Regions from separate parts of the Paenibacillus konkukensis genome, predicted to be linked through region 1. Evidence: riboswitches for the same ligand, from Rfam matches in the RefSeq annotation. Region 1 holds a riboswitch; each other region holds the start of a gene.
The links. A riboswitch is a leader RNA that binds a small molecule or an ion and turns the genes downstream of it on or off. The one in region 1 is predicted to bind cyclic di-GMP.
Positions count from the first base shown of each region.

Region 2: linked by a shared signal. The riboswitch ahead of SK3146_RS10630 (transglutaminase-like domain-containing protein) and the one ahead of SK3146_RS10105 (hypothetical protein) in region 1 are both predicted to bind cyclic di-GMP.
Region 3: linked by a shared signal. The riboswitch ahead of SK3146_RS18530 (PilZ domain-containing protein) and the one ahead of SK3146_RS10105 (hypothetical protein) in region 1 are both predicted to bind cyclic di-GMP.

Region 1 is NZ_CP027059.1:2,357,386-2,361,627, forward strand. It holds gene SK3146_RS10095 (LysR family transcriptional regulator) at 1-557, shown strand, start outside; gene SK3146_RS10100 (DUF2935 domain-containing protein) at 1,001-1,813, opposite strand; gene SK3146_RS10105 (hypothetical protein) at 2,019-2,318, opposite strand; cyclic di-GMP riboswitch class I at 2,423-2,513, opposite strand; gene SK3146_RS10110 (esterase-like activity of phytase family protein) at 2,939-4,242, opposite strand, start outside.
Region 2 is NZ_CP027059.1:2,473,542-2,477,783, reverse strand. It holds gene SK3146_RS10640 (SpaA isopeptide-forming pilin-related protein) at 1-1,769, shown strand, start outside; gene SK3146_RS10635 (class D sortase) at 1,823-2,539, shown strand; cyclic di-GMP riboswitch class I at 2,605-2,696, shown strand; gene SK3146_RS10630 (transglutaminase-like domain-containing protein) at 2,711-3,514, shown strand; partial or broken gene sdaAA (L-serine ammonia-lyase, iron-sulfur-dependent, subunit alpha) at 3,654-4,242, opposite strand, start outside.
Region 3 is NZ_CP027059.1:4,304,788-4,309,029, reverse strand. It holds gene tadA (tRNA adenosine(34) deaminase TadA) at 5-442, opposite strand; gene SK3146_RS18535 (thiol-disulfide oxidoreductase DCC family protein) at 664-1,044, opposite strand; cyclic di-GMP riboswitch class I at 1,429-1,516, shown strand; gene SK3146_RS18530 (PilZ domain-containing protein) at 1,669-2,133, shown strand; gene ychF (redox-regulated ATPase YchF) at 2,384-3,484, shown strand; gene prfA (peptide chain release factor 1) at 3,527-4,242, shown strand, end outside.

The DNA of each region.
Region 1 (4,242 bases):
CTTATCTGGAAGCGTTTCACAAGGAGTACCCGGACGTGAAGCTGCATGTCACGAACCGCACCTCGCAGGAGACGATCAAGCTGCTTAAGGAAGGCGCCATCGATTTCGGCATCGTCAATCTTCCCGTCGACGACGCGCAGCTCAGCATCCGCCGGTGGAAGCCGCTCCACGATATTTTTGTCGCCGGGGCCAGATACAGCCATTTGCAGGGGCAAACGATGACCCCGGCGGAGCTGGCGGCCTACCCGATCATCTTGCTGGAGAGAGACAGCAGCATGCGCAAATATGCGGACCGCTATTTTCAGGCTCATCAGGTTCGCATTACCCCGGAATTCGAGCTGGGCAGTCTCGATCTGCTTATCCAATTCGCCAAGACCGGGCTCGGCATCTCCTGCGTCACCGGGCAGTTCGCCGCCGAGGAGCTGGCTTCCGGAGAGCTGTTCGAGCTGCGGTTGGAGCCGGCTATACCGCCTCGTCATATCGGCATCGTCACTTTGAAGGACGTTCCGCTGTCTTTCGCGGCGCAGACGATGCTGGAGCTGTGCCTTCAGTCCTAGCAGCGGCTCCAACTGTTTGCCGTTGCCCCTCCTCTCGCGTCGGCATCTGCGCTAATCCGCCCTCATGCGCTTGGGCCACGGCGCCCGTTAGCAGGAATCGCTTCATGCTGCGCCCTGCCGCTTTGCCCGCACTGGGACAGAGCGCAGCATGAACAAATCCCCCAAAAGTGACGTGAAGCTCTGAAGCTTATTCCGTCCGCATCCAGCCTAAGCTGGATCGGTGTCTAACCCTTCCTCTGGGATCGTTCTATGGGTAGACTTTACTTTCGGGGGAGACCCCGGATTTCCACAGGATATTGCTGCGCATCATTTCCTAAACAAAAAAAGCGTCCCCTGCCGCATCCCATATGCAGCAAAGCACGCTTATTCGTTTGTAATCAGCCGCAGTCCCCGCAAATATCCGGCGGCGGTTGACGGCGCAGCTGCGTCAGAGCTGACAAGCTCTAGCCTTCCACCCTGGGCTTCGCCGGATCGCAATTCGGCGGGCGGGTATTAGAGAGGCTCGCCAGCTTAATCAGATAGTAGCATTCTTCCCGCGCCATATGGTCGGGCATCAAGGGGCTGAGCGTTCCCAGCACTTCCTTCGAGAGCGCCAGCTCCTCCAGCTCCCTCAGAAACTCCCGGAACAGCGCCATCTCCAGCTCCACTTCCTTCTGGAAGCGCGCCAGGGCCGGGAACTGCTTCAGCCTGGTCCGCATGTATCCCGCAACTTCGATCGCCTTCAAATAAAAGTCCGTGAAATGCGTTTCGAACGTGCGGCTCAGCTCGAGCAGACGCCGTTCCGTCATATCCAGGTCGGCCGCTATGGAGCCGGCATGGCCCGCCGCATCGGCAAGCCATACCAAGTGATGATGGATTTCGTCAAACACCGGGGCCGGCTCCCCGATTCTCAGAAAGGCGAGCACCCGGATATATTCCTCCGCCTCGTTAACCATATGATTTATGAACGTAGGCGGAAGCGAAATGACCACGCGGCCGTCAAGCGACCGCTCCAGCAGATGCAGCTTAAAGGCCCGCAGCTCCTGCACCCGCCGGAAAGCCGCCTCGCTCAGCTGAACCCACGAAGCTCCGTTCAGCGGACGTCGCGAATCGTTAAGCAACGCGTCGAACGTGCGGATGAAACAAACGGCCCGGCCGATCTCTTCTTCTTCAGAAGGAGCGAGCGCATCTCTGATAAAGCGGGCGTGATCGCCGCAAACCTGCAGCCAGAACGGATGCTCGAATGAAGCGGACGATACGTAAGCAGATGGTTCCACGGAGCTTTCCTCCTTCAGGCGGCTTCGCTCCTTCCGAGCCCGCCTTCGCAGCAATGGTGGCAACGCTGGGCGAATGCCCAGGTCGTTCTTGATAAGCATAGTATGCTTACGCCTCCCGCTTGGTGTCACGTACGGGCAAAAAAAACGCTCCGCAGCCCATCCCTCATTGTCGCCGCACCCGGCTCCCGGCTCGATTGCCCGCCGCTTAAGCCAGTCTTCTCGTTTCCAATCTACAGCTCAAATAATCGTACAGGCTCAAGAACAAATCATTGACAAAGCCGCAGCGAAACGAGAACTTCACTTCGCCGTACCAGTAAAAGCTCAGCAAATGGCTGTTTTTCCCCATGACCATCTCCACGTCCCAACATGGGTAACGCAGGTCGAACACTTCCTGATTCATAAACATTTTCGGGCCTTCGCTCGATAAATAAACGCCGATCATCTTCCCTTCGATAACCGTAAAAAAACCTTCCTTCGTCATAAACTCCCGCTCTTCGTTAGACATCGTCTTTCAACCCTCCGCATTACTTGAATGACGTATCCCACAAACATCGAAAAGACTCCTCTTAGCCTCGGCGGGAGTCCGCTGCATATGCGTATCACCGATCCTTCGGCAGCTGGCTGGCAGAACGGACCGATCCGTTCGATAGCCCCTATAGCTTTGCGTCACAGGCTTTCGCCTGCTTTGCCATTATCGAGTTCGAAATTTGTCAATTCGTGTAACAAAATACGACAACAATAGCATATAAGATACGCATAGCGGAATGCATGTTGCTAATTGACTATTTTTCGCCTGTCTACATGGACTTTAGACTCATTTCTGGCTCGTAATGCCGCGACGATCAAACTATTTTCCCGCAAACGCAACATAGGCTCCGGTCGCAAACGGCGGCTGCCGTCATAATCCGCAAGCAGGATATCTCGCGGACAATGGACCTAGGAGTCTGTCCGATGAACCACGTACTCCTTCGGACAGACTTCTACAGTATGGGAGATAATGTATATCGGACACTGTCTACCAGATGTCCGCGCTCCGTTCGGCGGCAGTTAATATCGTCAAAGACTTGTTCTACGGCAAAAAAAACTCCCTGCCTACTGGCAAGGAGATTTCGGCGATTAGCCGTTTTACTTTAATTCCTCGTTCACCGTGATAACATACATTTGCGTCGGATTCTGATTGACCTGCAGCTGGCCTTGCTCGTCGTAGCCGTCCACGCCGAAATCATTGTCGTTGACAACCGCGATCGTATGTTCGTTGACGACAGCGAGTCCTTCCAGCTTCTCATGCGGATAACCGAGCTTGGCTACATCTACGACCAATTCCTTGCTCACAGGCGCGATGCCCTTCGCCTTCAGCTGCTCGATGCTCAGCGCTTCCACTTGCTCGCTGTCGGCAGTTCCTAACAGATTCGTCGCTTTGGAAAAGTCCGCTTTATAAATTCGCTTCAGCTGCGCTTCGTCGCCGGCGTTTTTATCGCGCTCGTCAACCAGCACCGTATCTTGGCTCAGCGCCGACAGGTCGCTGATGACAATATCTTTTTGCTTCACATTCCGGAACATCGAGGCGTCCTCGGCAATATACAAGTATTCTCCGACGACCGTTTTGCTGCTTAAATCCATTTTGAGAATACGCAGGTTGCGCGATTTTTCCCCGGTTTTCTGATCGGGAACGGCCATCGGGCTTTGAATCGAGGTGTACAAATACCGGCCGTCCGGAGAAATCGTCACGCCCTCGAAGCCGCGGTTGGCGATGCGGTTGTTGTACGCCGCAGGCAAAATATCATAAATATCCGTCTGCGCTCCGGCAGCCAGCAGCTTGTCCTTGGCTCCTTGCGGCACATAACGGCCCAAGATCGTTCCGTCTCGCTTCACCTGCAAAATCGAAGGGCGGTATTCGTCGGACAGCCAGAATGTGTCGTCGCTCGGGCTGTAGGCAATGCCTTCAAGGTCCAAGCCGTCCGGGTCATAGCCCAGCTTCTTCGTTCCCGTACCGTCGTAAGGCACCTCGTCGCCTTCTTGTAAATTCGGCATGCCTGTGACATCGGATGTACCGGTATATACGTCCTTCCTGCCGTCGGGCAAATGCAGCTTGATCGTCTCCAGCACCTCGATCGTGCCGTTGGCCGCCTTGATCTTGTACATTCTCGGAACGTACGTGTCGTCCGGGAAGGTGCGAAGCTTGTCCTTGCCGAATTCGCCGTTCGGCCCGCGGTCTGCCATCGTGTAGAAGACGTCCTCCGGATCGCTGGGCATATGCAGCAATCCTGAGAATCCCCCTTCCTTGATGCTTCCTGTCAGCTCGGGCGGATTTTTCCATTCATGTACTGCGGCAACCTTCGGCTGGTCTTTCAGACGGATCGATTGAGTCCATTCGTTCCATTCCACCTGCTTGCCGAGCGCCTCGCCGATCGCGCGCAGCGGCACATACG
Region 2 (4,242 bases), 120 kb from region 1:
TCGCCAAGGACCAGGATACCGTATCCAACAAAATCGCATTTAGCGGCAACAACGAAATTACGGTAACGAAGGATACGTCAACGAGCGTCGTGGTCGGAGTGACCAGCGGTTCGGGGACGATTAGCGGCATCAGAGGCACTCTCACCGTGACGAAAGTAGACGGAGCTGCCCCTGCGGTTAAACTCGCCGGAGCTACATTCGAACTATACCGCAAAACCGGCTCGGAACAGCTGCTGGTCGGCACGTTGACAACCGGAACGAACGGAGAGGCGGTATTCAAGAAATTGCTGGCTGGGGATTATGTGCTGAAGGAAACGGCGGCCCCGGCGGGATATGCGCTCGACTCTCGGGAATATCCGGTGAAAATTCAAACCGCGGACGGCTATCAGCTGACAATCGCCAACGATAAGATCGTTAAGCCTAACCCGCCTGACACAGACGGCAAGCTGACGGTGAAAAAAGTAGATTCGGAGCAAAGCGGCCTGCTGCTCGCCGGAGCGACCTTCGAGCTGTACGCGAAGACGGGGACAGGTTTAACCCCGGCCGGCGTGAAAACGACGGACGCAAGCGGGATCATCGTCTTCGATAAGCTGGCGCCAGGGGAATACGTAGTGAAAGAAACGGCGGCCCCGGCAGGATATGTGCTTGATTCCAAGGAGCATCCGGTGACGGTTCAAACCGCCGCCGACGTTCAGCTAACCGTTACGAACGATAAGGACGTTACGCCTAATCCGCCGACGAATCCTGCTTCGGACGGCTGGATCGCAGTGAAAAAAGTAGATTCGGAGCAACCCGATCTGCTGCTCGGCGGAGCGACCTTCGAGCTGTATGCGAAGACGGAGAGCGGCTTAGCCTCGATGGGCGCGAAAACGACGGATGCGAGCGGCACGATCGTCTTCGATAAGCTGGCAGCAGGGGAATATGTAGTGAAGGAAACGACGGCCCCGGCAGGATATGTGCTTGATGCCAAGGAATATCCGGTGACGCTTCAAACGTCGGGCAGCGTGCAATTCACCGTCATGAATAACAAGGACGTTACGTCTAATCCGCCGACAACGCCGGTTGCGGAAAGCTCAATCACGGTGAAAAAGACGGATTCGGTGCGAAGCGATCTGCTGCTGAGCGGAGCGGTCTTCGAGCTGTACGCTAAGACAGGGACAGGTTTAACCCCGGTCGGCGCAAAAACGACGGATGCAAACGGCATGATCGTCTTCGATAAGCTGACTGCAGGGGAATACGTAGTGAAGGAAACGGCGGCTCCGGCAGGATATGTGCTTGATGCCAAGGAGTACCCGGTGACGCTTCAAACGTCGGATAACTATTCGCTGACGGTAACGAACTTGAGAATCCGCAAATCGTCGTCCTCGTCTTCGTCGTCATCGCCAACACCGTCGACGCCAACGCCGACGCCAGCGGAGGAAAATCCGGCCAATCCCAATCCGTCGCAGCCGGGCAGCACGATTGACGGCGATGTAAAAGTGCCTTTGGGCGGTCCGTCGGTGACCGGGCAGCCGGATAGCGGGGAAGAGACGGTCCAACCGGACAATCCGGCAAACTCGGACAAGCCGGACAATTCGGACGGCAGCGATACGAACGGCACGATCGAGGTCAATCAGAAAGTGCCTTTAGGCAATCCGCCGGAGGATGGGAAACCGAAAGAAACGCTTCCGAAAACAGGCGAAGCAAGTCCCGTTTTCATTGAAATTGCAGGCCTTATCCTAATCCTTGTCGGATTGGTGCTGCGGCGCAAGCTGACTAAGAACATCTAGCGAGCAACGCCTATTGCGTAATAAACCGCAGGCTTTCCGGAAAGGAGGCTCGGATGATCAAAAAAATGCTGCCCACGCTGTGCATCTGCCTCGGAATAATCGTTTTTTTGTACCCGACGGTGAGCGATCGTTACGAGACTTACCGGCAGCAGCAGCTTTTGAAGCAGTGGACGGAAACGATGAAGCAGATCGATCAGGCGGACGATATGGCCAGTACGAAGCCTATGGCGGCCCCAGTTCCGATATCCGCGGTTATCGCTCCGGCTCCGGCGACCACAGACGGAACGCCGGCGGACGAAACGGAAGCGAGCCGTCAGCCGCAATCTTCGGAGAACGAGCCGGAGGCTCTGCAGGACGCGCTGCTTAAGGAGCAGGTCGAAGGAATTTTGATCATCGACAAGATCGATCTGAAGCTGCCGATAATAACGGATGCGACTCCCGGCCACCTGAAGCTTTCCGCAGCCAGCATTGCAGGCACGGGAAAGGCGGGAGCCGTAGGGAACTATGCCATCGCCGGCCATAGAAACCTGACGTACGGGAAAAATTTCAACAGGCTGGACGAATTGGATAAGGGAGATGTAATCGAGGTCGATACGGGCAAGCAGAAGTACAGATATCAAGTTCAAGAGAAGCTGTACGTGCTCCCGGAGGATGTCTGGGTACTGAAGGGCAACGGCAAAGATAAAGAAATTTCGCTGCTCACCTGTCATCCTATGGAAAACCCGACGCATCGTCTTGTGGTTAAGGGAACATTAATAGAGAAGCAGTGAAGCCTATTCATTACTGCGCAACTATGCTATAATTTTACTATATTAAATATTTTTTCGGTGCTTTCAACCGATAAAGGCAAATCCAGCGAAAGCTGGAGACGCAAAGCTAAAGGGCCTTCCTTAGCGATATTCGCTAAGTTGGCAGCCAGTTACCGAAAGGAGAGCTTTTTTATGTTCAAAAAGATGCTGGCGATGCTGTTCATCGCCGTTGTGCTGATGGCATTGCCAACGGGAGCTTACGCCGCCGCCGAACCTTATGTCATTGACCGGAGCTCTCTGGACAAAGGGATCATAACGATTCACTATACCGGCAATACCGATACGAAAGCCATCGTTAGAATAACGAAAGGCGACGATACATCCGACTACAATCTGGCGAACGGAGCCCGTTACCCGCTGCAATGGGGCAACGGGGTGTATAACGTTCTGATCGCCCAGTTCATAAGCGATAATAAATATAGAGTCGTCGGGCAAGAACGCATTGAGCTTAAGATGACCGACGCAAACGAAGTGTTTTTACAGCCGATTCAGCTCGTTGACTGGAATGGAAAGACGAGGGCTGTCGCCGAGACGGCGAAGCTGACCGAAGACGCCGTGACGGATAAGGAGAAAGCGGAGGCGATCTATTCTTATATTACGCATACCATCCGGTATGATAATGAGAAAGCCCGTTCCGTTACAACCGCTTATCTCCCCGACCTGGACACCGTATACGATACGGCGGAAGGTATTTGCTACGACTATGCCGCGCTGTTTGCGGCGATGGCCAGAAGCCAGCATATTCCGACCCGGTTGGTTATGGGATATGCCGCCGATGCTCCCGATGTATATCACGCCTGGAATCAAATTTATTTGCAGGACAGCGGGCAATGGGTCACGATAGACACGACGTATGATGCGGCCCGCGTGCAAAAGGGACAAGCCCCCGAGATGATCAAAGATTCGGCGGATTATACCATCGCCCAAATCTATTAAATGAATCTATGAAAACCTATATATTGGATTACATAAGCCGCAGTTTCGCGAATAAACAAAAGAAGCAGATCGTTCCTTGAGCGAGGGAGCGGTCTGCTTATTTTTGTTGTATTGCGGGAGGAGCCGGAAGAGGCTTCGCCTATTTGCCCTTCAGCTCACTCATGATTCGGCGGCCGGTAGGCGTCTGCGCCAAACCGCCGCCGGCGGTTTCGCGGTGCTTCTCCGGCATGGCCGAGCCGACCTCGAGCATGACTTGGATCACCTCGTCGGACGGGATGACGCTGCGGACTCCGGCCAGCGCCATGTCGGCGGCGGCGAGCGCCGTCACCGCACCGAAGCCGTTGCGTACGATGCAGGGAATTTCGACGAGCCCGCCGACGGGATCGCAGATGAGCCCAAGCGAGTTTTTGAGCGCGAGGCCTACGGCGTGCACCGCTTGCGCGGGCGTGCCGCCGCGCAGCTCGGTCAGCGCACCCGCTGCCATGCCGATGGCCGAGCCGACCTCGGCTTGGCAGCCGCCTTCCGCTCCCGATACGAACGAGTTATTGGCGATTACATATCCGATGGCGCCCGCGGCGAACAAGCCCTAGGTCATATGCTCGTCGCTCCAGCCGAAGCGCTGCTGGCAGCTGACGAAGACGCCGGGGATGATGCCGCAGGAGCCGGCCGTCGGCGTGGCGATGATGCGGCCCATCGAGGCGTTCACCTCCGAGACGGCGAGCGCGTAT
Region 3 (4,242 bases), 1.9 Mb from region 1:
GCTTTTATGCTTTGCCCCGCAGACGGCGGAAAAATTGCGTCAGCATCGAGCTGCACTCTTCCTGGAGGACGCCGCTGACAACGTCGACGCGATGGTTAAACCGCTCTTCCTGCAGCAGGTTCATCAATGTGCCTGCGCAGCCAGCCTTGGGATCGGCGGTGCCGTAGATGACCTGCGGAATCCGGGCTTGGACGATCGCCCCGGCGCACATCGGGCAAGGCTCCAGCGTGACATACAGCCGGCAATCGAGCAGCCGCCAGGCTTGCAGATAATTGCTGGCTTCCTTGATCGCGATAAGCTCGGCATGGGAGAGCGGGTCGCGCGACGTTTCGCGCAGATTATGCCCGCGGCCGATGATTCGATCCTGCCAGACGACGACGGCGCCGATAGGCACTTCGAGCAGCGCTTCGGCCTTGCGGGCTTCTTCAATGGCTGCGTTCATAAATGGAATATGTTCTTGCACACAGGCACCTCTTTTCTACGTTTTACTTATCCACAAAGCCCGCCAAACGAACAAATATTCGATTTGTTAACATGCTGTGGATAACATTGTGGATAACTTCAATATTGTTCACATTCCTCTGTAGAAACTGGGGATATCGCCTGCAATTCCCTTGAAATTTGGTAAAGGTCGTCTCTGTGCCAGAGAGAATAAAGGAATATTCAGCCGATAAATTTGCGCCGGATTTCTTCCGTCGGAACGATACAGCTCTGCTCTCGTCCGGCTATAAGGTAACGGTGTTTGGCGACCCAGCGGTATAGGGCGTCGCGAAGCCGGGACGGGATGAAACTGAAGACTCCGAGCAGCGCCCAGCCGCCGCCCAATCGACGGCATATGCGTAGTACGGCGGAAGAGTGCGTGTAGACGTCTTCGCCGTCAAGCAATACGACGGAGTCCATATCCGCTGCGGAAAGCGCCGCTGAAGGCAGCAGAGAACGAGCCGCTTCGGATTGGAGCGGGGCAAAGCGGAAGCGATCGGCCCGGTCGTGCCGGATGAGAAATTTCACCCATCCGCTGCAAAAGCGGCATTCTCCATCGAACAAAACGATAAGGCGACCTTGCGTGAGGCTTTCCGCTGACGGGCGGATTCGGTTCGTATCCATACGATTCACCTTTTCTGTCATATAGCAATAGTTTTGGGAAGACAAACTGGCTTAGAAGCGGTAGCGTTCGCCTTTGTCCTTGGACTTCAACCTATTAGCGGATTGCGGGTTATCGATTTAAGAAATCAGAGGCGGTGCCCGGCAAGAATCGTCTCGTACCCCAAATGCGTTCTGATCTTATTATACCTGTATGTGTAGAATTCGTTAATCCTAATCGCAGGCAGTTGCCTGAATCAAGGCTGCCCTTGTATAATAAAAGGAATAGGTCTATGTTCCTAATGAGCTGTAGATGCATCGCACTAGAAGCAAATACTGATGTAGTCTGTTCGTCCATAGCAAACCTGCCGAAAGGCAGGGACGCAAAGCTACAGGGTCTAAGGTCCGTTGGGACTATGACAGCCTGGCCGCCGAATAAGGAAGGTATTATAAAGAATGCCCGGTGGTTGAAGGCGGTTTTCCGGAGACGGAGGAGGACGGTCTTTATTTGGGCTGCGATCAGGCTCGCGGACAAGCGCAATGGCGCTGCATCAAACCGATATCATGTGAGCGAAAGGGGGATCTGTCATGTCATTAAAGCCGGCAGCAGCCAAAGCGGGCTACGATTACACCGGAGAGAAGTACAAAAGCCCTGCCGGCATTTTGCTGCACAGCCGGACGGCGGTGGACGAGAACGGTCTTATCCACGCCGTGATCGGAACGGGAAGGCAGCAGCGGCGGGAGCTTGATCCTAAGTTGGCCATCCATCTGATGAATATTAGCGTCAGCGGCATCGGTTTTACCGTGCGGGAAGAGCTGGGGCTTGGAAATGCCGGGCAGATCGAAGTGGAACTGGAGCTTGGATTCGATTTGATCGGAAAGGCGGAGATCGTAAGGCAGGAGATGCTGGGGGAACGCCATTATTACGGCGCCCAATTTATCGACCTAAGCGGGGATAAATCGACTTCTTTGCGGGCGTACATCCTGCGAAAGCAAGTGGAAGCCTACTTCAGCCGCAAGCATGAGAACGCGGAGAAAAGATTGTTTAAATAAATGCTTCAGTCGTATGAAAAGCAGCCGATCCGCCGCCCGAGCGGGTCGGCTGTTTGTTGCATAGGAAAATGCGGACGGAATCAGCCTCGAAGCATCATGTCGCTTTTTCGGAGGAGGGGGTTCGTCTTCTGTTCGTCGCTTGCCAAATAAAATATGGAAAAGCGGCACAAAGGTGACAGAGACCCCATTTTTGCGATATAATAAATATTTAGGGATATTGAATAACGTTAACTAAGGAGTTGTCCTATACATGGCTTTAAAAGCGGGGATTGTGGGCCTGCCGAACGTTGGCAAATCCACTTTGTTTAATGCGATTACGCAAGCGGGCGCAGAGTCGGCGAATTACCCTTTTTGTACGATAGATCCGAATGTCGGTGTGGTAGAGGTTCCCGATGAGCGTCTTGTCAAGCTTACCGAGATCGTCGTTCCCAAGAATGTTGTGCCTACGGCGTTTGAATTCGTAGACATTGCGGGCTTGGTCAAAGGCGCAAGCCGCGGAGAAGGATTGGGCAACAAGTTTCTGGCCCATATCCGTGAAGTGGATGCGATCGTTCATGTGGTCAGATGCTTTCAGGATGAAAATATTACCCATGTCTCCGGGACGGTAAACCCGATCAGCGATATTGAAACGATCAATCTGGAGCTGATTCTGGCCGATGTGGAGTCGGTGGAGAAGCGCATTGACCGTTCCCGCAAAAACATGAAGGGCGGCGACAAAAAATACGCGGCCGAGGTGGAATGTCTGGAGCGGATCAAAGAGGCGCTGTACAACGACAAACCGGCGCGCAGCGTGGAGCTGAGCGACGAGGAGAAGCTGCTGATCCGCGATCTGCACTTGCTGACGATGAAGCCGATGCTGTATGCGGCCAATGTGAGCGAGGAGGAAGTGGCCGCGGCGGACGATAATCCGTTCGTGCAGCAGGTGCGCGAGTACGCAGCCAAGGAAGGCGCGGAAGTCGTGCCAATTAGCGCCAAGGTGGAATCGGAAATCGCCGAGCTGGAGGGCGAAGACAAGGCGATGTTCCTTGAGGAGCTCGGTCTTCAGGAATCGGGCTTGAACCGTCTGATCAAGGCCGCTTACAAGCTGCTCGGTTTGTATACGTATTTTACGGCCGGCGTGCAAGAAGTGCGCGCATGGACGATTCGCAGAGGAACCAAAGCGCCGCAAGCGGCCGGCGTCATTCACACCGACTTCGAGCGCGGGTTTATCCGTGCGGAGGTCGTCAGCTACGACGAGCTGGTGGCTGCCGGATCGATGAATGCGGCCAAGGAGAAGGGGCAGCTTCGGCTGGAAGGAAAAGAATACGTGGTGCAGGACGGAGATGTTATGCACTTCCGTTTTAACGTCTAAACTATATAATAACGGATATACAGGCATAAGGGGTGAATCAACATGTTGGACAGACTGCAATCGCTGGCGGACCGGTACGAGAAATTAAGCGAGCTGTTATGCGATCCGGACGTAACTAGCGATACGAAGAAGCTGCGGGAGTATTCCAAAGAGCAGTCCGATTTGCAGGAAGCTTATGAAGCTTACACGGAATATAAAAGCGTCGTTGAGCAGTATGATGCTGCGCGGGTCATGCAAAACGAGAAGCTGGACGATGAAATGCGCGAGCTTGTCAAAATGGAGCTGGAAGAGTTGACCCAGCGCAAGGAGGAGCTTGAGGAGCGCATTAAAATTTTGATGCTTCCCAAAGACCCTAACGACGATAAGAACGTCATTGTGGAGATTCGCGGCGCGGCGGGCGGAGACGAGGCGGCGTTGTTCGCATCGGACTTGTACCGGATGTACACGAAATACGCGGATATGCAGGGCTGGCGTACCGAGATTATGGATGTCAGCATGAACGATCTGGGCGGATTTAAAGAAATTATTTTTATGGTGAACGGCAAAGGGGCTTACAGCAAGCTGAAATTCGAGAGCGGCGCTCACCGGGTGCAGCGCATTCCGACGACCGAGTCGGGCGGACGCATTCATACGTCGACCTCAACGGTGGCTGTGCTGCCGGAGATGGAGGATATCGATATTGAAATTAACGATAACGATATTCGCGTCGATACGTTCTGCTCCAGCGGCGCCGGCGGACAGTCCGTCAATACGACGAA